DNA from 3 places in the Weizmannia sp. FSL W8-1119 genome. Region 3 is predicted to be linked to each of the others. Evidence: riboswitches for the same ligand, from Rfam matches in the RefSeq annotation. Region 3 holds a riboswitch; each other region holds the start of a gene.
What was found. Region 3 has a riboswitch for S-adenosylmethionine ahead of NSQ19_RS02470 (methionine biosynthesis PLP-dependent protein). Riboswitches for the same ligand answer to the same signal wherever they lie in the genome.
Positions count from the first base shown of each region.

Region 1: linked by a shared signal. The riboswitch ahead of NSQ19_RS01700 (bifunctional homocysteine S-methyltransferase/methylenetetrahydrofolate reductase) and the one ahead of NSQ19_RS02470 (methionine biosynthesis PLP-dependent protein) in region 3 are both predicted to bind S-adenosylmethionine.
Region 2: linked by a shared signal. The riboswitch ahead of metK (methionine adenosyltransferase) and the one ahead of NSQ19_RS02470 (methionine biosynthesis PLP-dependent protein) in region 3 are both predicted to bind S-adenosylmethionine.

Region 1 covers NZ_JBBOZL010000001.1:339,066-347,037, forward strand. The annotation lists gene NSQ19_RS01680 (VTT domain-containing protein) at 1-262, shown strand, start outside; gene NSQ19_RS01685 (DedA family protein) at 294-893, shown strand; gene NSQ19_RS01690 (LCP family protein) at 1,502-2,464, shown strand; gene NSQ19_RS01695 (hypothetical protein) at 2,457-3,056, shown strand; SAM riboswitch class I at 3,409-3,509, shown strand; gene NSQ19_RS01700 (bifunctional homocysteine S-methyltransferase/methylenetetrahydrofolate reductase) at 3,577-5,412, shown strand; gene metH (methionine synthase) at 5,489-7,972, shown strand, end outside.
Region 2 covers NZ_JBBOZL010000001.1:2,088,492-2,096,463, reverse strand. The annotation lists gene NSQ19_RS10270 (DNA mismatch repair protein MutT) at 119-517, shown strand; gene pckA (phosphoenolpyruvate carboxykinase (ATP)) at 536-2,122, opposite strand; SAM riboswitch class I at 2,299-2,447, shown strand; gene metK (methionine adenosyltransferase) at 2,592-3,803, shown strand; gene asnB (asparagine synthase (glutamine-hydrolyzing)) at 4,229-6,127, shown strand; gene NSQ19_RS10250 (gamma carbonic anhydrase) at 6,341-6,856, opposite strand; gene NSQ19_RS10245 (alpha/beta hydrolase) at 7,015-7,821, shown strand; gene NSQ19_RS10240 (tetraprenyl-beta-curcumene synthase family protein) at 7,832-7,972, shown strand, end outside.
Region 3 covers NZ_JBBOZL010000001.1:517,911-525,882, forward strand. The annotation lists gene NSQ19_RS02445 (Ig-like domain-containing protein) at 85-810, shown strand; gene NSQ19_RS02450 (YndM family protein) at 956-1,363, opposite strand; partial or broken gene NSQ19_RS02455 (IS110 family transposase) at 1,399-2,064, shown strand; gene kdsA (3-deoxy-8-phosphooctulonate synthase) at 2,467-3,309, shown strand; gene NSQ19_RS02465 (KpsF/GutQ family sugar-phosphate isomerase) at 3,324-4,301, shown strand; SAM riboswitch class I at 4,443-4,563, shown strand; gene NSQ19_RS02470 (methionine biosynthesis PLP-dependent protein) at 4,641-5,756, shown strand; gene metC (cystathionine beta-lyase) at 5,753-6,928, shown strand; gene NSQ19_RS02480 (glycoside hydrolase family 65 protein) at 7,077-7,972, opposite strand, start outside.

The DNA.
Region 1 (7,972 bases), 180 kb from region 3:
TGTCTTCTCATTTCCGAGCGACCAGGCGATGATGATTCTGATCATTTACGGCTATTTTACATATCTCGTCGTCCGGCACGCTGAGATGTTTTGGGTCCATACGTTTATGGATGTACTTCTTTTAGCTGTTTTGTTGTTCGCAGCTGTCAGCCATATTTATTTCAGCCTTGAAGTGCCGAGCAACATTGCGGGCGGTTACGTTTTCGGCGGCGTCTGGCTTGGCTTAAATATTTTATTGCTGGAAATTTTCCGTATGATATGATGGATAAGAAAGCAAATGTTGGAGGGGAAACATGTTCTCAGATTTTGTCACACAAATTTTAACAGCACTCGCTGATCTGGGTTACTTCGGTGTTGCACTCGGGCTTGCGATTGAGATTATCCCGAGCGAGATTGTCCTTGCCTATGCAGGTTATTTAATTTCCCGCGGAGAGATCAATTATTTTGGGGCCATTGCAGCAGGCACACTCGGCATTTTGATTGCCCAACTGATTTTATACTGGATCGGTGCATACGGCGGGCGCCCGTTCCTGCTAAAGTACGGCAAATATTTGCTGATTCACGAAAGGCATCTCGATCTCGCGGAAGAATGGTTCAACAAGTACGGCGCCGGCGTTATTTTTACAGGCCGTTTCATCCCGGTCATCCGCCAGGCCATATCGATCCCGGCCGGCATTGCCAAAATGTCGTATTTCAAATTTATTTTTTTCACGCTGCTTGCGACCATTCCTTGGGCGGTGCTGTTTATCTTTCTCGGTGAACGTCTCGCATCAAACTGGGCACAAATTGATGACGTCGCGGCTCCTTATGTCAAGCCGGTTACCATTATCGCGATCATCATCATTGTGCTTTATATCGCTTACTCGATGTACCGCAAGAAAAAAAGAGCCTGACCCTCTATTCAGGGGCCGGGCTTTTTCCGTACCAAACCGGCCATGTGATGTGGGGAGTGCAACCCGTCTGCACAAAGGCGGGTGCCGGATTTTGAGCCTGCACAAAAAAGGGGTTAATATGGATGAAAAAGCAAGCCGGATTTGCATCTTGCCTGATCACAAGAAAAAAGATAACGCCGGAAGCTTAAAACAACCTTAACAGGCTGAAATTCTGAAAAAGGGGCGCGCTTATCTGCTGCGCCCGAAAAAAACCGCCTGCACAAGGGTGGCGGCCAAAAAAGGGGGCATATGAAAAAAACAGGTTGTAAGCTCTCTTGCAAAGAAAAGCATACCTGCCAACACTTAAAAAATGCTTAAAATCCCGCACCTCTCGGCCATAAAAAAACGCCTGCACAAAGCAGACGAACCAACTAAAGCTCTTACCTGATGACAAACATCAATATACAAGTGGAAAATAAAAAACACCTTAACTTTACCTAAAATTTATGTGAATTTCCCCACCATCTATTTTCTCGACAAAAAATAACAAAATTTCATCAAAATTTTCGTGACAAATTGCCGCATTTAGATAATAATAATGAAGACAGACTACTAAAACGAGGGATTCTATGGAGTCAAGAGTAGCGAAAAAAAAGAAAAAACGGTCAAGAGTCCGCTGGCGCAGAGTGTCTCTTATGCTCTTTTTACTGCTCATCGTTGCCGGCGCGGTTTACACAGCCTATCAATACTACGCCGGAGTTCATCAGACAGACCCGGAAGATGCCTTAAATATGGACAATCTGGAATTTAATGGTAAAAAGGATGCAAATGGCCGGACCAATATTCTCCTTCTCGGAATTGACCGGCGTGGCAAAGAAGATTCAAGAACCGACACCATCATGATTGCCCAATATGACCCGAAGAAAAACCAGGTTAAGCTCATTTCGATTATGCGTGACATTTATGCCGAAATCCCGGGGTATAGAAACTATAAAATTAACACTGCCTATTATCTTGGCAATTTGAACCATCAAAAGAAGGGCGTTGAACTGCTCCGCCAAGCACTCAAAACCAATTTTGACATTGATGTGCAATATTATGCACTCGTCGATTTCCAAGGCTTTGTTAAAATTGTCGATACCCTGGCGCCTCAAGGCATTGAAATGAACGTCGAACATAAAATGTCGAAAAACATCGGCTTGACGCTTTATCCTGGCAAACAGCTCATGCATGGGAAACAACTCCTCGCCTACGCACGGTTCAGACATGATGCGCAAGGCGACTTTGGCCGGGTTGCTCGCCAGCAAAAAGTGCTTAAAGCGCTCCAATCTGAAGTCTTCAGCGTGAACGGCATCGCCAAAGCACCGAAACTGCTCGGAACCATCCAGCCGTATATGGCCACCAACATGAGCAAAATGAACATTCTTGCGCTCGTTAAAGACGTCATGGTCAATGGCAACCTTAAGGTCAAAACAATGACCGTACCGGTTGCCGGTACCTATACCAATGTCAGTTATCCGGGCGTCGGCGCCGCGCTCGAAGTGGACAAAGAAAAAAATACCGAAGCCATCAAACAGTTTTTGGATGAATAACAGGGGGGCCGGTTCCGGCTCTTTTTTTTGTAGCAGACAGAAAGCCGTACCGGGAGCAAATTGTCTTTTTGGAGAGCTCAAAAAGACAAAAGAGAGCCGTACCGGGAGCAAATTGTCCTTTTGGAGAGCTCAAAAAGACAAAAGAGAGCCGTACCAGGAGCAAATTGTCTTTTTGGAGGGTTCAAAAAGACAAAAGAGAGCCGTACCAAGAGCAAATTGTCTTTTTGGAGAGCTCAAAAAGACAAAAGAGAGCCGTACCAAGAGCAAATTGTCCTTTTGGAGGGTTCAAAAAGACAAAAGAGAGCCGTACCAAGAGCAAATTGTCTTTTTGAATGGCTCAAAAAGACAAAAGAGAGTCGGATCAGGGGCGAATTGTCCTTTTGGAGGGCTCAAAAAGACAAAAGAGAGCCGGACCAAGAGCAAATTGTCCTTTTGGAGGGCTCAAAAAGACAAAAGAGAGCCGGACCAAGAGCAAATTGTCTCTTTGGAGGGTTCAAAAAGACAAAAGAAAGCCGGACCAAGAGCAAATTGTCCTTTTGAAGGGCTCAAAAAGACAAAAGAAAGCCGGACCAAGAGCAAATTGTCTTTTTGAAGGGCCCAAAAAGACAAAAGAGAGCCGGACCAGGAGCAAATTGTCTTTTTGGAGGGTTCAAAAAGACAAAAGAGAGCCGTACCAAGAGCAAATTGTCCTTTTGGAGGGTTCAAAAAGACAAAAGAGAGCCGTACCAAGAGCAAATTGTCTTTTTGGAGAGCTCAAAAAGACAAAAGAGAGCCGTACCGGGAGCAAATTGTCCTTTTGGAGGGCTCAAAAAGGCAAAAGAAAGCCAATTAGACAATAGGGGCGAAACCGCATCCAATATGAATTTCAATTTCCCCCTTGTCATGTCACCCGACAAAGTGTAAAGTATAAATAAGTCAAAATTTTAAGTACGTTCAATCGAATAGCCTTATCAAGAGAGGCGGAGGGACTTGGCCCGATGAAACCTCAGCAACCAGCCATACGGCACGGTGCTAAATCCAACAGGTATACCTGAAAAGATAAGGAGAATGTTGTCATCTTGCCTCCTTTTCTGGGAGGCTTTTTTCATATCATTCAAAGGGAGTGTAAAAATTTGAACCTTCTCGAAACGTTAAAAAACCGCATCCTTGTTGCAGACGGGGCAATGGGGACACTGCTATATGCATACGGCGCCGACACATGTTATGAGTCATTCAACCTGACCCATCCGGAAGACATCCACGCGATCCACCGCGCCTATATCGAAGCAGGCGCATCGGTCATCCAGACAAACACGTACAGCGCCAACTATATCAAGCTGGCACAGTATGGCCTGGAAGAAAAAGTAAAAGATATCAACAAAGCGGCTGTCCAGATCGCAAAAGAAGCGGCAAACCGTGACACATTTATACTCGGCACGGTCGGCGGCATCCGCGGCCAGCGCAAAACCGAAGCAACACTTGCCGAAATCAAGCGTACGTTCCGCGAGCAGATTTTTCACCTCCTGAACGAAGGAGTTGATGCCCTGCTTTTGGAAACGTATTTTGACGCGGAAGAACTGTATACGGTCGTAGACATTGCGAAAAAAGAAGCGGATGTCCCGGTCATCGCCCAGTTCTCGCTTATCGAACCGGGCGTGCTCCAAAACGGAACCCCGGTCCGCGATGCTTTCAAGGAACTTGAAAACCGCGGCGCTGATGTGACCGGCCTAAACTGCCGGCTCGGCCCGCACCACATGATCCAGGCGTTCGAAGAAATCCCGATACCGAAGCGTGCCTTTTTGTCCGCATACCCGAATGCGAGTCTTTTAGATTACGAGGAAGGCCGGTTCACGTTCACAAATAACGCCGATTATTTTAAAACATGCGCCGAAAAACTGGTCGAACAGGGTGTGCGCCTGATCGGCGGCTGCTGCGGCACGACCCCAGCTCACATCAAAGCAATCGCAGACGGGGTGCAGGGGCTTTTGCCTGTCACAGAAAAAACGGTCCGCCCACCGAAAATCGAAATCGCAGCCGCCCCGGCGCAGTACGAACCGCCGTTGCATGAAATTGTAAAAAAACGCCATTCCGTCATTGTCGAATTGGACACACCGAAAACGCTGAACACAGCCCGCTTTTTCGAAGGGGCAAAAGCGCTGCACGACGCCGGCATCGATGCCTTGACAATGGCCGACAACTCGCTTGCAAGCCCGCGCATCAGCAACACAGCGATTGCTTCAATTTTAAAAGAGAAACATGGCATCCGGCCGCTTGTTCATATTACATGCCGTGATCGTAATTTGATCGGGCTGCAGTCGCACTTAATGGGTCTTGCTGCGCTCGGGATTGACCAGGTGCTTGCCATCACGGGGGATCCGACAAAAATCGGCGACTTCCCGGGAGCGACGAGCGTATACGATTTGTCATCCATGGAACTGATCGCAATGATCAAGCAATTCAATGATGGCATTTCCCATTCCGGCAAATCGCTTCAGCGGAAAACAAATTTTTCCGTCGCAGCTGCATTTAACCCGAACGTCCGCAATCTCGATAAAACGGTCGGGAGGTTGGAACGCAAAATCCGCCACGGTGCTGATTATTTTATCACCCAGCCTGTCTTCAGCACGGAAAAAATCGAGCAAATCCATGAAGCCACGAAGCATTTGGACGCGCCGATCTATCTTGGCATTATGCCGCTTACCAGCTACCGGAACGCGGTCTTTCTGCACAATGAAGTGCCGGGCATCACACTGACGGATGATATTTTGCAAGCGATGGAAAAAACAAACGGCGACCCTGTGAAAGCGCGCGAAGAAAGCCTTGCGATCAGCCGTACCCTGATCGATGCGGCCCTCGCCTATTTCAACGGCATTTACCTGATTACGCCGCTCGAACGCTATGAACTGACAGTGGAATGCACGCGCCACATCCACGAAAAAACAGCAGTGCGCAGCGCGGGCATTTTCTAAAAGTATAGGAGATTCTTTGGCTACTCGGCAACCTGAATTTAACCGATCAAACGCACAACCAAAGGGGGCATTTTTCATGGGGAAAACGATATTTGAACAGCAGCTTGCGAACCGCATTCTCATTCTCGACGGGGCGATGGGCACGATGATCCAGCAGCAACACCTCACCGCGGCAGATTTTGGCGGCGAAGCATACGAAGGCTGCAATGAATACTTGAATCTCACAGCGCCCGATCTAATCCGCTCGATCCATGAAGCATATCTCGAAGCGGGGTCCGACATCATCGAAACGAACACATTTGGCGCAACGTCCATCGTCCTTAACGAGTACGGCCTTGGGCACTTTGCCGAAAAAATCAACATCGAAGCTGCGCGCATCGCCAAGCAGGCTGCCGGAAAATTTTCCACACCCGGCCGGCCGCGGTTTGTCGCCGGTTCAATGGGCCCGACAACAAAGACGCTCTCCGTCACAGGCGGCACCACTTTTGGCGCGCTCAAAACCGCCTACCAGGAACAGGCTTGCGGGCTCATAAAAGGCGGGGCCGACGTGCTCCTCCTCGAAACATCGCAGGACTTGCTGAACGTCAAAGCCGCTTTTCTTGGCATTACGGATGCATTTAACGAAACCGGAAAAAAACTGCCACTTCTCATCTCCGGCACCATCGAACCGATGGGCACAACGCTTGCCGGCCAGAACATCGAAGCATTTTACATTTCCGTCGCGCATATGCAGCCGGCCGCAGTCGGGCTCAACTGCGCGACTGGCCCGGAGTTCATGGCTGACTCTATCCGCACACTCGCGGGGCTCGCCAAAACGGCAGTGAGCTGCTACCCGAACGCCGGGCTTCCCGACGAAGAAGGGCATTACCACGAAACACCGGAATCGCTCGCTGTAAAAATGAAAGGCTTCGCCGAAAAAGGTTGGCTTAACATCGCAGGCGGCTGCTGCGGCACAACACCTGCCCATATCAAAGCGCTGAATGAAGCACTAGCCGGGCTCCCGCCGCGCCAGCCTGCAAAAGAAGAGCACCACGCCGTCTCTGGCATCGAACCTTTTATTTACGATGACCCGTCCACCCGCCCGATTTTTGTCGGCGAACGCACAAACGTCATCGGTTCGCGTAAGTTCCGGCGCCTGATCGCAGAAGGCAAATGGGAAGAAGCAAGCGAAATTGCCCGCACCCAGGTCAAAAACGGCGCACAGATCATCGACATCTGCCTCGCCGACCCGGACCGCGATGAAATCAGCGACATGGAAAACTTTATTTCGATCGCCGTGAAAAAAGTGAAAGTGCCGTTTATGATCGATTCCACGGATGAAAACGTGATCGAAAAAGCTTTTACATACTGCCAAGGAAAAAGCATTGTCAATTCCATTAACCTTGAAAACGGGACGGAACGGTTTGAAAAAGTCGTGCCGCTCCTCAAAAAATACGGGGGTGCCGTTGTCGTCGGCACGATCGATGAAGAGGGGATGGCTGTCACTGCCGAACGGAAACTTGAGATTGCGCGCCGCTCTTATGACCTGCTCGTCCATACGTACGGGCTCAACCCGCGTGATCTCATTTTTGACCCGCTCGTGTTCCCTGCCGGCACCGGCGACAAGCAGTATTTTGGCGCAGCAAAAGAAACAGTCGAAGGCATCCGGCTCATTAAAGAAGCGATGCCGGAATGCAAGACGATCCTCGGCGTCAGCAATGTTTCATTCGGGCTGCCGCCTGCCGGGCGTGAAGTGCTCAACTCAGTGTTTCTCTACCACTGTACGAAAGCCGGGCTGGATTACGCCATCGTAAATACAGAAAAGCTTGAACGCTTTGCGTCCATCCCGGAAGAGAACGTGAAAATGGCCGAAAAACTGTTGTTTGAAACGAGTGACGAAGCCCTCGCCGCGTTCACCGAATATTACCGCGGCAAAGTGCAGGAGAAAAAAGCGCCAAAGAGCACGATGACGCTTGCCGAACGGCTTGCGAATGATGTTGTCGAAGGGACGAAAGAAGGACTCATCCCGGATTTAGAACAGGCCTTGAAAAAATACCCGGATCCGCTCGCCATTATCAACGGCCCGCTTATGGACGGGATGGCGGAAGTCGGCCGCCTGTTTAATGACAACCAGCTCATCGTCGCAGAAGTCTTGCAAAGTGCGGAAGTGATGAAAGCATCTGTCGCATTCCTTGAGCCTTTTATGGAAAAAAATGAAACAAGCACAAAGGGGAAAGTGCTGCTCGCAACCGTGAAAGGCGACGTCCATGACATCGGCAAAAATCTGGTCGACATCATTTTGTCGAATAATGGCTATAAAGTGGTGGACCTTGGCATCAAAGTGGCGCCGGCTGATCTTATCCACGCTGTCCGCAAAGAGAAACCGGATGTGATCGGGCTATCCGGCCTCCTTGTCAAATCCGCCCAGCAAATGGTTGTCACTGCCCAGGATTTGCGGGAAGCGGGCATCCGCCAGCCGATACTGGTCGGCGGTGCAGCCTTGTCGCGAAAATTCACGTTAAATAAAATCGCTCCGCAATATGAGGGGCTTGTGCTGTATGCAAAAGACGCAATGGAGGGC
Region 2 (7,972 bases), 1.6 Mb from region 3:
GAAGCTGGAAAAAGGAACAGGCCGAAGCGATTTAAAAAGGGCCGGCCCAAGCATCCGCCATAATGGATACTTGAAGGAAAAGGGGCCGGCTTTTGCATTTGCTAAAAAAGGAGGAGGAATGCCAAAGATGGAAACGGGCTACAAAAAAGCTTGCGGCGCATATGCCGTCATTTTTGATGCGAAAAAAGAAAAAGTCGGGGTGGTGCCGTCGGGCAGCGGCTACAGGCTGCCGGGCGGGGAAATCAGCCGCGGGGAGTCTGAACTTGCCTGCCTGATGCGGACAGTCGGCGCGGATCTTGAAATCGCGGGCTTTTTAGGCAAAGCGGCACAGGAAACGGGCGCGCGGTCCATGGATGAAGGCCTGTTTTATTTGGGAAAATGGGGACAGCCCCGCAAAGGAAGCCATAACCTGGAATGGCTCAACCTTCACGAGGCTGCGGAAAAAATGGCCGGCGCCCACCACCAATGGGCAGTGCAGGAAGGAATCAGCGCCGTCCAGGCAAGTACCTGGTTTTAGCCGGGCTCCCGCTTATGCTTAAATAAGCGGGCCGCCGAGTTTTTCAATATCATCCGGCACTGATGAAAATTGCCGGAAATTTTCTTTGAACCGGGCTGCAAGTTCGAACGCTTTTTCACGGTAAGCCCGCTTGTCCACCCATGTATCTTGCGGATAAAGGACTTTCTCCGGCACCCCTTCAATACGGGCCGGGATGTGCAGCCCGAAAATATCATCCTGCCGCGTTTCCACATTTTTCAGTTTGCCGTTTATCGCAGCCCGGACCATGGCCCTCGTATAGCTTAATTTCATGCGGGAACCGGTTCCGTACGGGCCGCCTGTCCAGCCGGTATTGACAAGAAATACCTGGACGTTGTGCCTGCCAATTTTCTCTCCGAGCATTTCCGCATAAACGGCGGGCTCAAGCGGCAAAAACGGCGCGCCGAAGCAAGTGGAGAACACAGCTTCCGGGCGCGTGACGCCGCGTTCGGTGCCGGCCAGTTTGGAAGTGTAACCGCTTAAGAAATGGTACATGGCCTGCTCTTTTGTCAGCCTGCTGATCGGCGGCAGGACACCGGACGCATCAGCCGTCAGGAATATAATGGTTGACGGATGGCCGGCCATGCCGGAACGGGCAATATTGCCGATGTTTTCAATCGGGTAAGCAGCCCTTGTATTTTCCGTCAGTGCATTGTTGCCATATTGCGGCCTACGGGACACCGGATCTACGACTACATTTTCAAGTACGGTCCCAAACCGGATTGCCCGGTAAATTTGCGGTTCTTTTTCTTCTGTAAGCCCGATGCACTTTGCATAGCATCCGCCTTCAATATTGAAGACGCCGCTGTCGGACCAGCCGTGCTCATCGTCCCCTATAAGCGCGCGCTCCGGATCGGCGGAAAGTGTCGTTTTCCCGGTCCCGGACAAGCCGAAAAACAGGGCCGTATCGCCGTTTTTCCCGGTATTGGCGGAGCAGTGCATGGGAAGGATGCTTTTTTGCGGCAGCAAATAATTCATGATGGAAAAAATGCTTTTTTTCATTTCGCCTGCATATTCCGTTCCGCCGATCAGAATCATCCGGCGTTCAAGTGAAATCATGATGAACGCTTCGGAATTCGTGCCGTCAAGCGCCGGGTCTGCTTTAAACAGCGGCGCGGAAAGAATGGTAAATTGCGCATCGTGTTGATTGAGTTCCTCCGCATCCGGCCGGATAAACAATTGATGCGCGAATAAATTATGCCAGGCGAACTCATTCACGGTCTGGATCGGAAGGCGGCTTTTTGGATCGGCACCCGCAAAACCTTTAAACACAAAAATTTCGTCTTTCCCTTTTAAATGCCGGACCATTTTTTCATAGAGCCTGTTGAACACGCCGGGAGATACCGGCTGGTTGATTTTGCCCCAGTCGACACGGTCTTTTGATTCGGAGTCGACGACAATAAATTTATCTTTCGGCGACCTTCCTGTGTATTTTCCTGTTGTAGCAGAAATGGCCCCTTCCGTTGTCAGCACAGCTTCTTTCCGTTCAATAATTTTTTCCATTAATTGCGGCACGGAAAGCTGCATGCGCACATTTTCCCCCGACAACAAAAACTTTAAATCGTCAGAAGCGCCAATCAGATCCATTTTCATAAACCGCCCCTTTGAATAACTTATTTCGCTTTAAACGATATCAGTATAACATATTCATCCGTTTATTACATACTTTTTTCCGGGAAAAATGCAGGGGGCAAAAGGGCAAATGGTGAAAAAAGCATTGACAGCGCCTGCTAAATTGCGTATGATTTTACTTTGAACGGATACTCTTATCCCGAGCTGGTGGAGGGACGGGCCCGATGAAACCCAGCAACCCGCCTCTGGAACAGGCAATGCGCTCGCAACGCAGCTGCCGCTTGACTTCCAGGCAAAGGTGCTAACCTGCAGCAAGGAATGTTTCCTTGAACGATAAGAGTGAAAGGCGCGATTGATTGAAGTCAAAACCTTTCCACTCATATGAATGGGAAAGGTTTTTATTTTTGGCTTTGTACTTAAAATGAATCGAGTTTAGGGTATGAGTACCGTTTCCAATATGTAACCATATAAGGAGGAAAAGCGGATGTTAAAAGGACGGCATTTGTTCACATCGGAATCGGTGACGGAAGGCCATCCGGACAAAATTTGCGACCAGATTTCCGATGCCATTTTGGATGCCATTTTAGAAAAAGACCCGAATGCCCGCGTTGCCTGCGAAACTTCCGTCACGACAGGGCTCGTGCTCGTCACGGGGGAAATTTCCACCAATACATATGTGGATATTCCGAAAGTGGTGCGCAAGACCATTAAAGAGATCGGCTATACGCGCGCGAAATACGGGTTTGATGCGGAAACCTGCGCTGTTTTGACATCGATTGACGAACAGTCCGAAGATATTGCGCGCGGCGTTAACCAGGCTTTGGAAGCCCGCGAAGGCGGGATGAGCGACGAAGAGATTGAGGCAATCGGAGCCGGCGACCAGGGCCTGATGTTCGGGTTTGCCTGCAATGAGACAGAAGAGCTGATGCCGCTTCCCATTTCGCTTGCCCACAAGCTTGCCCGCCGTCTTGCTGAACTCCGCAAACATGAAGTGATCCCGTATTTGCGCCCGGATGCGAAGACACAGGTGACAGTTGAATATGATGAGAACAACCAGCCTGCCCGGATTGATACGATTGTCATTTCAACGCAGCATAATCCTGACATCAGTGCCGGGCAAATTCAGGAGGATATGAAAAAATACGTCATTGAACCGGTTGTGCCGGCAGACTTACTCGATGCGGATACAAAGTATTTGATTAATCCGACCGGCCGCTTTGTTATCGGCGGCCCTCAAGGGGATGCCGGGCTGACCGGCCGCAAAATCATTGTCGACACGTACGGCGGCTATGCACGCCACGGCGGCGGCGCATTTTCCGGGAAAGACCCGACGAAAGTGGACCGTTCCGCTGCTTATGCCGCCCGCTATGTTGCGAAAAATATTGTTGCGGCCGGCCTTGCGGAAAAATGTGAGGTACAGCTTGCGTATGCGATCGGGGTGGCGAAGCCCGTTTCCATTTCCATCGATACGTTTGGGACTGGAAAAGTTCCGGAAGAAGTGCTGATCGAGGCGGTTGAAGCCCATTTTGACCTGCGCCCGGCCGGCATTATCAAAATGCTCGACTTGCGCCGCCCGATTTACAGACAGACCGCTGCGTACGGGCATTTCGGCCGCGATGATTTGGATGTGCCTTGGGAAAAAACGGACAAAGCCGGGGCGTTGAATGAATTCGTCCGCAATCATATCGGAAAATAATGGGAAAAAGAGCGTGCCTGGTATACAGGCCGCTCTTTTTCATGCAGCGGGGGGAATAAGGGAGGCATTCGGAGGATAAAACGCCGGTGACGGGAAGCGCCCACATGCGGGGGCAGAGAATACAACGGATGGGGCTGTTTGACAGAAAGACCGGGAACAGAACCGGGGCGCTTATGATGAGCGTCTGCAACGCGGGCATAAGAACCGACCGGCGCAAAGTTTGGATGATGCGGTCCGGCCCATTTATTAGAAATCCTGTATGTCCCTTTTTTAACAAAATCCCTGCAAACTGCCGGAAAACATGCTAAACTATATTACATGTGCAGATTTTGGCCGTCAAATTTTGGCGGAAATGGATTTGTTTTTTCAAGAAATAAATTTACAATAGAAGTATATCGAAATGATTAAAGTAGGTGACTTTTTACATGTGCGGATTTATTGGCTGCGTCCATGACCATCCCGTTACATTATCAGACGAAGACAGGCAACGGTTTAAACAGATGAACCATATGATCGAGCACCGTGGCCCGGATGATGAAGGCTTTTATGAAGACGAACATATCCAGTTCGGTTTCAGGCGCCTGAGCATTATCGACATCGAGGCGGGGCACCAGCCTTTAACATACGAAAACGAACGGTACTGGATCATTTTTAATGGCGAAATTTATAATTATGTTGAATTGCGTGAAGAATTATTAAAAGAAGGGATGGCATTCGAAACGAATTCGGATACGGAAGTCATCCTTGCCATGTACAGCCGTTACGGCGAAAAAGCAATCGGGCGCCTGCGCGGGATGTTCGGATTTGCGATCTGGGATAAGCAGGAACAAACGCTGTGCGGCGCGCGCGACCCGTTCGGCATTAAACCGTTTTTCTATTATGAAGACGGCGATAAAATGTATTTCGGTTCCGAAAAGAAAAGCATTTTGCTTGCCATGGAAAAACCGGAACTCAATTATGATGCTGTCCAATACTATTTAACCTATCAATTTGTGCCGGAACCTTTCAGCATGACGAGTGGCATCCGAAAACTCGAACCGGGCCATTATTTTATGAAAAAAATCGGCAAACCGATGGAAATCAAACAGTTCTGGAAAGCTTCCTTCCACCCGGTCCATAAGAGCGAGGACGAATTTGTAAAAGAAGTACGCGATGTGCTTATCGATTCCGTAAAGGTACATATGCGCAGCGATGTACCGGTTGGCGCGTTCCTGTCGGGCGGGATCGATTCCTCGATTACGGCATCGATTGCAAAACAGTTCCACCCGGGCATTAAAACATTCTCCGTCGGATTCGAACGTGATGGCTACAGCGAGATCGATGTTGCCAAAGAAACGGCGGAAAAACTCGGTGTTGAAAATATCAGCTATGTGATCACGCCGGAGGAATATATGAAAGAACTGCCAAAAATTATTTGGCATATGGACGATCCGCTCGCAGATCCTGCTTGTGTTCCCCTTTATTTTGTGGCGCGCGAAGCAAGAAAGCATGTGACCGTTGTCCTGTCCGGCGAAGGCGCGGATGAATTGTTCGGCGGCTATAATATTTACCGTGAACCGCAGTCGCTTGAAGTTTTTGATAAAATTCCGGCTGCCGGAAAATCAATTTTGAAGGCTTTGGCGAAAGTGCTGCCGGAAGGGGTAAAAGGAAAGAGCTTTATCGAACGCGGTGTCACGCCAATGGAAGACCGTTATATCGGCAATGCGAAAATGTACACGGAAGAAGAAAAACGCGACTTGCTGTTGACTTATAACAACAGCCTTGACTACCGCGATATCACAAAGCCGCTGTACGATGAAACGAAAGGCTACGACCCGGTTGACCGGATGCAATATATCGATATCCATACGTGGATGCGCGGCGATATTTTGCTGAAGGCGGACCGGATGACGATGGCCCATTCGCTTGAACTGCGTGTGCCGTTTTTGGATAAAGAAGTGTTCCGGGTCGCTTCACAAATTCCGGCGGGCTTAAAAACGTCCCATAACACAACGAAGTATATTTTGCGAAAAGCAGTGGAAGGCATCGTGCCGGACCATGTGCTGAACCGGAAAAAACTCGGGTTCCCGGTTCCGATCCGCCACTGGCTGAAAGATGAAATGCATGATTGGGCGGTAGAGATCATCAAAACGAGCCCGACGGACGATATCATCAACAAACAATATGTATTAAGACTGCTGGAAGACCATTGTGCAGGCAAGCTGGATTACAGCCGGAAAATCTGGACCGTGCTGATTTTCATGCTGTGGCATGCCGTGTATATGGAAGACAAGTACGGTTTTCAAAAAGGAGCACAAGGGCGGCCTACGGGTGCTTCTCTGTAACAGAAAAAAGGGGGTCTGGCCCCGCTTCCGTAATCAATCGGAAACGGGGGCAGGCCCTTTATCGTATAACGCTTTTTTTCGCACATGCCCGCAAGCTTTGCATCGCGGCGGTTTTTAAACCCGGTTAGCAGTATGGCCCTATTTTTATCATGCTTTTTTCGCCTGTTTGCGGCTTAAAGCAATGCGGCTGCCGGTGCCCGCCGTTAACCTTTGTCAGCGCCCGGCGGCATTTTTATAGTACTGCGCTTTTTCAGCATATTCACGGACGATGCGGCGCATATCCTGGATATCTTTTTCGGTAAGCGCGCGGATCACTTTTGCCGGGCGGCCGAATGCAAGCGTATGCGGCGGGATCTTTTTCCCGGGCGTGACAAGGCTGCCGGCGCCAATAAAAGCGCCTTCCCCGATTTCGGCGCCGTCAAGGATGATTGAACCCATGCCGATCAAAGCTTTTGTCCGGACATGGCAGCTATGTAAAATCACCTGGTGGCCGACCGTCACTTCATCTTCCAGTATGAGCGGCGTTTGCGGGCTTTCGTGCAGGACGCAGTTATCCTGGACATTCACTTTTTGCCCGATTTTTACCGGTGCGACATCGCCGCGGATGACGGTCCCGAACCAGATGCCGGACTGGCCGCCGATTTCAACGTCCCCCGTAATGGCCACATTGTCTGCGATATAAGCAGTCGGCGCAATCAAAGGGGTTTTTCCATTGTAAGCATAGATCATTTCGTACCCTCCTATTTTTGATCTTTTCTTTTATCTTAAAGAATTGGGAACAAATTGTGAATAAATCGAGTTAAAAATGGCATATGTTTTTCAGAACAGAAGGATTATGGGTAAAATAAAAGCAGGATGGTTTCGCAGGTTTTGAAGGAGGCAGGAACATGTGGAAATGGGAAGCAGATGAAAACCCAAAAGCAGTCATCGTTATGGTCCATGGCGCGATGGAACATCACCGCCGCTACAGCTGGCTGATTGAGATGTGGAGATCAAGCGGCTATCATGTCGTGATGGGCGATCTTCCCGGCCATGGGATGACGTCGAGAGCAAAAAGGGGGCATATTGATTCCTTTGATGAATATACAACAGAGATAAAAGAGTGGGTGACGGCAGCATACCAGTTCGACCTCCCGATTTTTCTCCTCGGCCACAGCATGGGCGGGCTGGCGGTCATCCGGCTGCTTGAGAAGGAACATCTGAAAATTGCGGGGGTTATGCTTTCCTCGCCGTGCCTCGGGCTTGTCCAGTATCCTTCAAAGCTGCTCGGCCTGCTTTCAATCGGGTTAAACCGGATTGCCCCGGGCCTCCGCTTTAACAGCCCGCTGACCGTGCAAATGGCAACACGGAATAAGGATATTCAAATGCAGGCGGTCAACGATTCATTGATGCTGACAAAAGTGTCTGTCCGCTGGTACCGCGAGCTGCTCGCAGCCATGCGGCAGGCACACATGGATACCGTGCGGCTGCCGGACGTCCCGTTTCTTGTCATGCAGGCCGGAAGTGATAAAATTGTGGACAAGGGAGCTGTCGTGAATTGGTTTAACCAAACTTCCGTGTCCGAAAAATTATACAAAGAATGGCCGAAATGCTACCATGAAATTTTCAATGAACCGGAGAGGGAAGATGTTTTCCTTTATGCGAAAAATTTTGTGGAAAACCGGCTCCGCACGTTAGGCTATATATTAGAATGAGGTGACGCTTGTGACAATCCCATCCTATCCGATCTCATTAATGGCGCAAGTTTACCGCCGGGTGATGCCGGCTGTCCACCATGAACTCCATTACTGGCGGGAAAAGGCACGCCGGATTCCCAATGATGAATTAAAGACACAGGCGCTCGCC
Region 3 (7,972 bases):
ATTTGCATTGAAAGAAAAATTGTTAACATCGCAAAAAGCTCGATCCAAAAATACATTGACCCGAACCTGACTTTCGGGCAGTTTATGACCGATTTCCGGGCCGCACTCGTGTTAAAGCAGACAAACGGATTATACGGATTTAAAGGGAATGCCGCGTTCAAACCGCTCCGAATTAAAACTTACAACGGCAGTTCACTGAAATTAAAAGGCGGCGGGGCGGTTGTGAAAAAGCTGTCTTCGGCAAGCCGCTTCTCCGTTCCGTCCGGAAAAGGGCGGGATGTGACGTACACGCTGCTGTCCGGAAGTATCGGCGGCAAGGCACAGCAGCCGAAAACACCTAAAGTATGGACTGTCGGCGATAATAGCACATCCATTTCCGGCAGCGCTGACCCGGGCATCGAAGTGGCCATTATGAAGAACGGAAAAATACTTGCACGCGGCACAGCGGACGGGAAAGGACTTTTTAAAGTCCCGGTTCCAAAGCAAAAAGCCGGAACAGTCCTCTATGTCTACACAGAGGCCGGTTTAAAAAGCAGCAAAGTGAAAGTAACGGTAAAAGACAAAACGGCACCGGGCATGCCGACTGCCGGCAATGTCACAACGAAGTCCACACATGTTGCGGGTAAAGCGGAAAAATCAGCAGTTGTCTATGTATACCGCGGCAGCAAACAGATCGGCAAAGCCACAGCAAATGCCAAGGGCGCATACAGTGTGAGAATCAGCAAACAGAAAAAAGGCACAAAGCTTTCCATTTTTGCGAAAGACAGAGCCGGAAACAAAAGCAAAACAAGAATGGTTACGGTAAGGTGAGGGAAATAAAAGTTTTGCTTGGCCCGAAGAAGTGCACAGCGATTGAAAAAACTTGATGCTTGCACAATTGGATGATTGATTGATGAATGGTAAGTTTTTATAGGAATACGAAAAAACGGCAGCTCATCAGCTGCCGTTTTTTCAATCAGTCACCGCCGTATCCGGTATATTCACGGTCAGGCGTGTGATGGAAAAGATGGTGCAAATATTTATGGAAGAACCATTCGCCGGCTGCAATTACGATGCTTGAAGCCAGCGCCGCCCATAACAGATTGTCCATGTCCGGGGCGAGTGATCTGCCCATCAGCCACACGACAAGGTACGCCAGAACAAAGTCAGCGACAGTCGCCATGATATTTCTTTGCGTATCCTCCTCGCGTTCATTTTCCCGCTTGAATATCATCAAATCTCCCAGGACATATGCAAGAATGGTCAGCACTACACTGGTGGCGATCATATCGCCAAACGGCATGTTGAAGATGGCGGATAAAATGATGCCCAACACAACTGCGACCATAATAAATTTCACCACTAACGCCTTTGCATGTTCCATAACGGTCCCTCCTCGTATAATAAGTTTAAATCCAGCTTGAGGCCTATAGCCTCGATGAAATTGCCCAAATGCCTCTGGAGGACTTAGCGATGTATCTCCAGACCAAAGGCCATGGCCGCTTTAGCGATCCCGAGGATTTGGCCGCATCCATCCAAAAAGCTGCCCGGTCCTCTTACCGGCTTTCTAAATGTGTGGAGGATTCGATTGACTTGGTCCTGGGCAGTTCTATTGAGATCATCCGGCATCTTAAACGCCAAATCAAGGATTTGGATAAGGCGATTGCCCGCGTTCTTGATGGAATCCCGAATACCCTCCAGACCATTCCGGGAATAGGCCCGGTGAGCTGTGCTGGGATTCTCGCTGAAATCGGCGACATTGAGCGCTTTGACGACCAAGCTGCGATCGCAAAATTTGCTGGATTGTTCTGGCCCCGCCACCAATCGGGTGATTTTGAGGCTGATGACAAAATGCTTGCGCGTACAGGCAATCGTTATCTCCGGTATTACCTGGTTGAGGCTGCCAATCTGGTCCGGCGACACGAACCTGAGTACCGCGCCTTTTACCAAAAGAAATATCGTGAGGTGCATAAGCACTCACACAAACGCGCCCTCGTCTTAACGGCAAGAAAACTGGTGCGCCTGATCGATGCGCTGCTCCGCAACGATCAAATTTATGCGCCGAAAAAGAAGGTGACGCGATGAGGTAACCAGGTAACCATCATCGATAGCCTGAACTTAAAACTTCCAGATTATTCCGGTTATCTGGAGGCTTAGTTCTGTATTGCCATTTTTACGACATAGAGCCAATAAAATTTCCAATTCACTTGTTTTTAACCCTTGACATCACACCGTAGGACTTTTGGTGTTTGTACTATATCATAACCCGCTCTTACAGCCGTTAATCGGGAAAATGGAAACAGAGAGGAAGGAAAATGTTTCCACACTTACACTTTTGTTGGAAGATAACCCTACATAAAAATGAAAAAAGTTTGTGAATATTTTTTACAACTTCCTTGCCCTGTGCGGTTTCCTAAAGGATAATATTTGTAACCTGCAGCAGAAGGAGTAAAGACACGTGAAAACTTAAAAATGAGGAGTGAGCAAATGAAAACAGTCCAACTGAACAGCCGGATAGCTTTCGGCCCATCTCTGCCGTTCGTATTGATTGCCGGCCCGTGCGTAATTGAAAGTGAAACGATGGCCATGGAAACAGCCGCAACCCTTCAAACCATTGCCGGAAAACTCGGCATTCCTTTCGTTTTTAAAGCTTCTTTCGATAAAGCCAACCGATCATCCATTTTTTCCAAACGGGGCCCGGGACTGGAAAAAGGGCTCGAAATACTTGACCGGATTAAAAATGTATTTGGCGCACCGGTCACGTCCGATATTCATGAGCCGCACCAGGCAAAAGCAGCCGGGGAAGTGCTCGACATACTGCAAATCCCCGCTTTCCTTTGCCGCCAGACCGATTTGCTGCTTGCCGCCGCCGCAACGGGCAAAATCGTGAATGTCAAAAAAGGGCAGTTTTTGGCGCCTTGGGATATGAAAAACGTCATTCAAAAATTGGAAGAATCCGGCACCGAAAAAATTCTCCTTACAGAACGTGGTTCGACATTCGGCTACAATAACCTGGTGGTGGATATGCGTGCACTTCCGGAAATGCGCAGATTAGGGTATCCGGTCGTGTTTGACGCTACCCATAGTGTCCAAATTCCGGGCGGAAACGGCACTTCAACAGGCGGAAAGCGTGCGTTTGTCCCGTATCTGGCAAGGGCAGCGGCGGCTTGCGGGATCGATGCGTTGTTTCTCGAAGCCCATCCTGATCCGGACCAGGCCTGGTCGGATGGCCCGAATATGGTGAAACTGGATGATATTGAAGAAATGTTAAAGCCAATAATTGAAATTGATCACATGATAAAAGAACAAACGGCAGCAAACATCCATTAACGGAGGTGAATAGGATGTTAAAAGATTTCAAACGAAGCATCAATTATGTCGAAAGCGTCCGTGAAGTACTGGAAAAAGAAGCCAATGAGATCTTAAAGCTGAAAGACCGGATCAATTTTCGTATAAATGAAGGCATTGAAATGATATTGGCGTGCGAAGGCAGAGTCATTTTTACAGGAATGGGGAAATCGGGCATCATTGGCCGGAAACTTGCTTCCACATTTGCAAGCACCGGTACCCCGGCATTTTTCCTTCACCCGGGAGAAGCACTGCACGGCGATCTTGGAAAAATAACAAAAGAAGACATCCTCATTGCCATTTCCAACAGCGGGGAAACGTCGGAAATATTAAATATGATCCCCTCCATCAAAAGGATCGGCGCAAAAATGATTGCCATTTCTGGTTCACGCAAGTCGACACTGGCGCGGTGTTCGAATCTGGTGATGGATATCGGGGAAGTTGAGGAAGCGTGCCCACTCGGCCTTGCGCCGACTTCTACAACCACCGTCACGCTTGCGCTCGGGGATGCGATCGCGGTAGCCCTTTTAAAGGCAAGGGATTTTAAACCTGAAAACTTTGCGCTCTTCCATCCCGGCGGCTCGCTTGGCAGGCGTTTGCTTCTAACAGTTGGCCATGTGGCTAAACGCAAAAGCATGAACCCGGTTGCCAGAATGGATACCGGCATAAAGGAAGCATTATTTATGATGACGGAAGCGGGGACGGGGGCTGTCTCGGTCATTGATAAGCAGGGCCGGCTTGCCGGCATTTTAACGGATGGCGATATCCGGCGCGAGCTTTTAAACGGCCATGAAGTACTGGATAAAAAAGTGGCAGATTTGTATACAAAATATCCGGTTTGCGTCAGTGAGCATCAGCTGGCAGCGGAAGCATTGCGGATAATGGAAGACCATGCTTTCAAGGTGTTGCCGGTTGTTGCCGCCCAGAAACCGGTTGCCATGCTCCATATTCAGGATTTGGTCCAGACTATATAGACAAATGGTAAAAATTAAATTGGAAATTTTTTAAAAAAGCTTGACGAATCCGAAAAAAGGGGATAAATTGAACATAAGCATTTTTTAAGTCCGTTGTGTAATGGCTTTTGCGGTGTTTATGGCAAATTTCATACTCGTATTTTCTTATCAAGAGAGGTTGAGGGAATGGCCCGATGAAGCCTCAGCAACCTTCAATGCTTTTACGCGTTGAAAAGGTGCTAAGTCCTGCAAGTTATGGGATCCATAACTTGAAAGATAAGAAGATGGTTCATGCACGAAAAGAATGGCCTTCTTCTTATTGGAGAAGGCTTTTTGATTTTAAGTGAGGGAGTGTCCATCATGTATCATACAGAAACAAAACTTGCACAGATCGGAAACCGCAGTGACCGCGTGACAGGTGCGGTGAACCCGCCTGTTTATTTTTCTACCGCTTACCACCACGAAGGCATTGGGCAGTCGACCGGTTTTGATTATTCCCGTACCGGCAACCCGACACGCCAGTTGCTGGAAGAAGCGATTGCGGATCTGGAGGGCGGGGACCGCGGGTTTGCGTGCAGTTCCGGCATGGCTGCGATTTTCACTGTTTTATCTTTGTTCCAGGCCGGCGATGAGTGGATTGTGAGTGATGATTTATACGGCGGTACCTACCGCCTGCTTGAGCAGGGGTATAAAAAATGGGGGCTTTGTTGTAAGTACGTGAATACGTGCAACCCGGAAAATATTGAAAAAGAAATCACCTCGAAAACGAAAGCCATTTTTCTTGAAACGCCGACAAACCCCCTCATGCAGCAGACGGATATCGGCGCAGTGGCTGAAATTGCGAAAGGGCACGGAATCCTGCTGATCGTGGACAATACTTTTTACACCCCGCTTTTGCAGCAGCCGATCAAAGAAGGCGCTGATATTGTGGTCCACAGCGCAACGAAATATCTTGGCGGGCATAACGATGTGCTGGCCGGGCTGATCGTGGCAAAGGGCGCTGAACTTTGCGACAAGCTTTTCTTGTACCATAACGGTGCCGGCGCCACACTCAGCCCGTTTGATTCGTGGCTTCTGATGCGCGGCATGAAAACGCTGGCGCTCCGGATGGAAAAACACGAAAAGAATGCAAAAGCTGTGGCGGCCTTTTTAAGTGCGCATCCGGATGTAAAAGATGTGCTATATCCGGGCCGCGGCGGGATGCTTTCTTTCCGTGTAAAAGAAGAATCATGGATTGACCCGTTTTTACGCGGCCTGTCTCTGATTACATTTGCCGAAAGCCTCGGCGGGACGGAAAGTTTTATCACTTACCCGGCTACACAGACGCATGCCGACATTCCGGAAGAAAAACGGATTGCCTCGGGCGTGGACAACTGCCTTTTGCGCTTTTCAGTCGGAATTGAAGATGACCGCGATTTGATTGCAGATATTGAAAAAGCTTTTGCCAACATTCACGAAGGGGTGCAAACACGATGACAAATGAAGATTATTCTTTTCAAACGAGGCTTTTACATAACAGCCACAAAATTGACCAGGTGACCGGTGCGGTGAGTGTGCCGATCCAGCATGCTTCGACATACCACCAGGCGGACATTGATCAGTTCGGCAAATACGATTACAGCCGCTCGCTCAATCCGACGAGGGAAGCGCTCGAGGATGTCATAGCCGAACTCGAAGGCGGCGCCAAAGGTTTCGCGTTTGCTTCCGGGATGGCGGCGATTTCAACGGCGTTTCTGCTTTTGTCGGCGGGCGACCATGTTGTGATCACCGAGGATGTGTACGGCGGCACGTTCCGGATGGTGACAGAAGTCCTGACACGGCTTGGTATTGAACATACATTTGTGGATATGACCAACCTTGAAGAAGTGCGGCAGGCCGTCCGCCCGAACACGAAAGCTTTTTATGTAGAAACCCCTTCAAACCCGCTTTTAAAAGTGACGGATATCCGTGCGGTGAGTGAACTGGCAAAGGAAACCGGGGCGCTCACCTTTGTCGACAACACCTTTTTAACGCCTGCCCTGCAGCGCCCGCTTGAACTCGGGGCGGATATCGTGCTGCACAGCGCGACGAAATTTTTAGCGGGGCACAGCGATGTCGTCGCCGGGCTTGCTGTAGTAAAAGATGAAGCATTGGCAGCGCGCCTCGGCTTTTTGCAAAACTCATTCGGGGCGGTGCTCGGCGTCCAGGATGCATGGCTCGTTTTGCGCGGGTTGAAAACGTTGCATGTGCGGCTGCTCCAATCACAGCAGTCAGCGGTGAAAATTGCACATTTTCTTGATGCGCATCCGCTTGTACGAAACGTGTATTATCCGGGGCTCGGGTACCATCCGCAGCATGCGTTGCAAAAGCTGGAGGCACAAGGGCCGGGCGCGGTATTGTCGTTTGAACTGGAAGATGAGGAAGCGCTCCGGGCATTCGTCAGCCATGTAAAAATCCCGGTCTTTGCCGTCAGCCTCGGCGCTGTGGAATCGATTCTGTCCTATCCGGCAAAAATGTCCCACGCCGCAATGCCACCTGAGGACCGAAGAAAACGCGGCATCTCCGACAGCTTGTTGCGCTTATCGGTTGGCCTCGAAAATCCGGATGATCTGATTGCCGATTTTGAGCAGGCTTTTTCATACACGAAAGCTGGCACAACAGTGAAATAGAAGCCGGATTCCTTCAGCAGGAAACGCCAACTGTTGCCGGTTAAAGCCCGCTTCGTTCAGAAGTTCCGAAAAAAGCAGCGGGAAACCACTGTAAAAAGGGTCCCGCCGCTTTTTTCTATTTTTTGTGTAAAGGAACGAACGCTTGCATTTACAAGCCGGAAATCGGCCGGGTAATCGTCCTGCCTGGTTGCAGCGTTTCTGTCCGGCCGCCGATATGGATGTCCAGCACATCTCCTTCCAGCAATGCCACTTTGAACGCATGGCACGTGACTTCCACCTGGAGCCTGCGGTTTTGGTAGGTGAGACGGAATAAATAGCGGTCCCATTGTTCCGGAATGGCCGGGTTTAAGAAAAGCCCATTTTCTTTGATCCGGACGCCGCCGAATCCGTACACGATGGACAGCCATGTCCCACCCATATTGGCCATATGCAGGCCGTCTTTTGTGTTGCCGTGCGTGTTATCAAGATCAAGACGGGCTGTTTCGATAAAATAATGATACGCTTTTTTCGTTTCGCCGAGCCTGGACGCCATGATGCTGAAGATGCAAGTGGACAGCGATGAATCGTGTGTTGTGACTTTTTCATAATAATGATATGAGTTTCGGATCGTTTCCGGATCTGCCTCTTCTTCCAGCAAAAAATGCGCGAGCACCGTGTCCGCCTGTTTGCATACCTGGTACCGGTAAATCGTGAGCGGATGGTAATGCAAAAGGAGCGGGTAATGGTCTTTCGGCGTATGTTCAAAATCCCAGACCGCTTTATCGAGAAAGCTGTCATCCTGTTTGTGGATGCCGCGTTTTTCATCATAAGGGAGATACATGGCATCCGCTGCTTTCAGCCAGCTTGCCGCTTCTTTGTCCGTTAAACCGAGCCGCGCAGCAAATGCCGCAAAATAGGCTGCATCTGTTGTTTTCAGCCAGTGGTAAAATTTGTGGGCTGATTTTAAATTGTATTTTGCCATTACATTTGTATAGTAATTGTTGTTGACGATGGCTGTGTACTCATCCGGCCCGGTCACATCTTCAATCGCAAATTTGCCGTCTT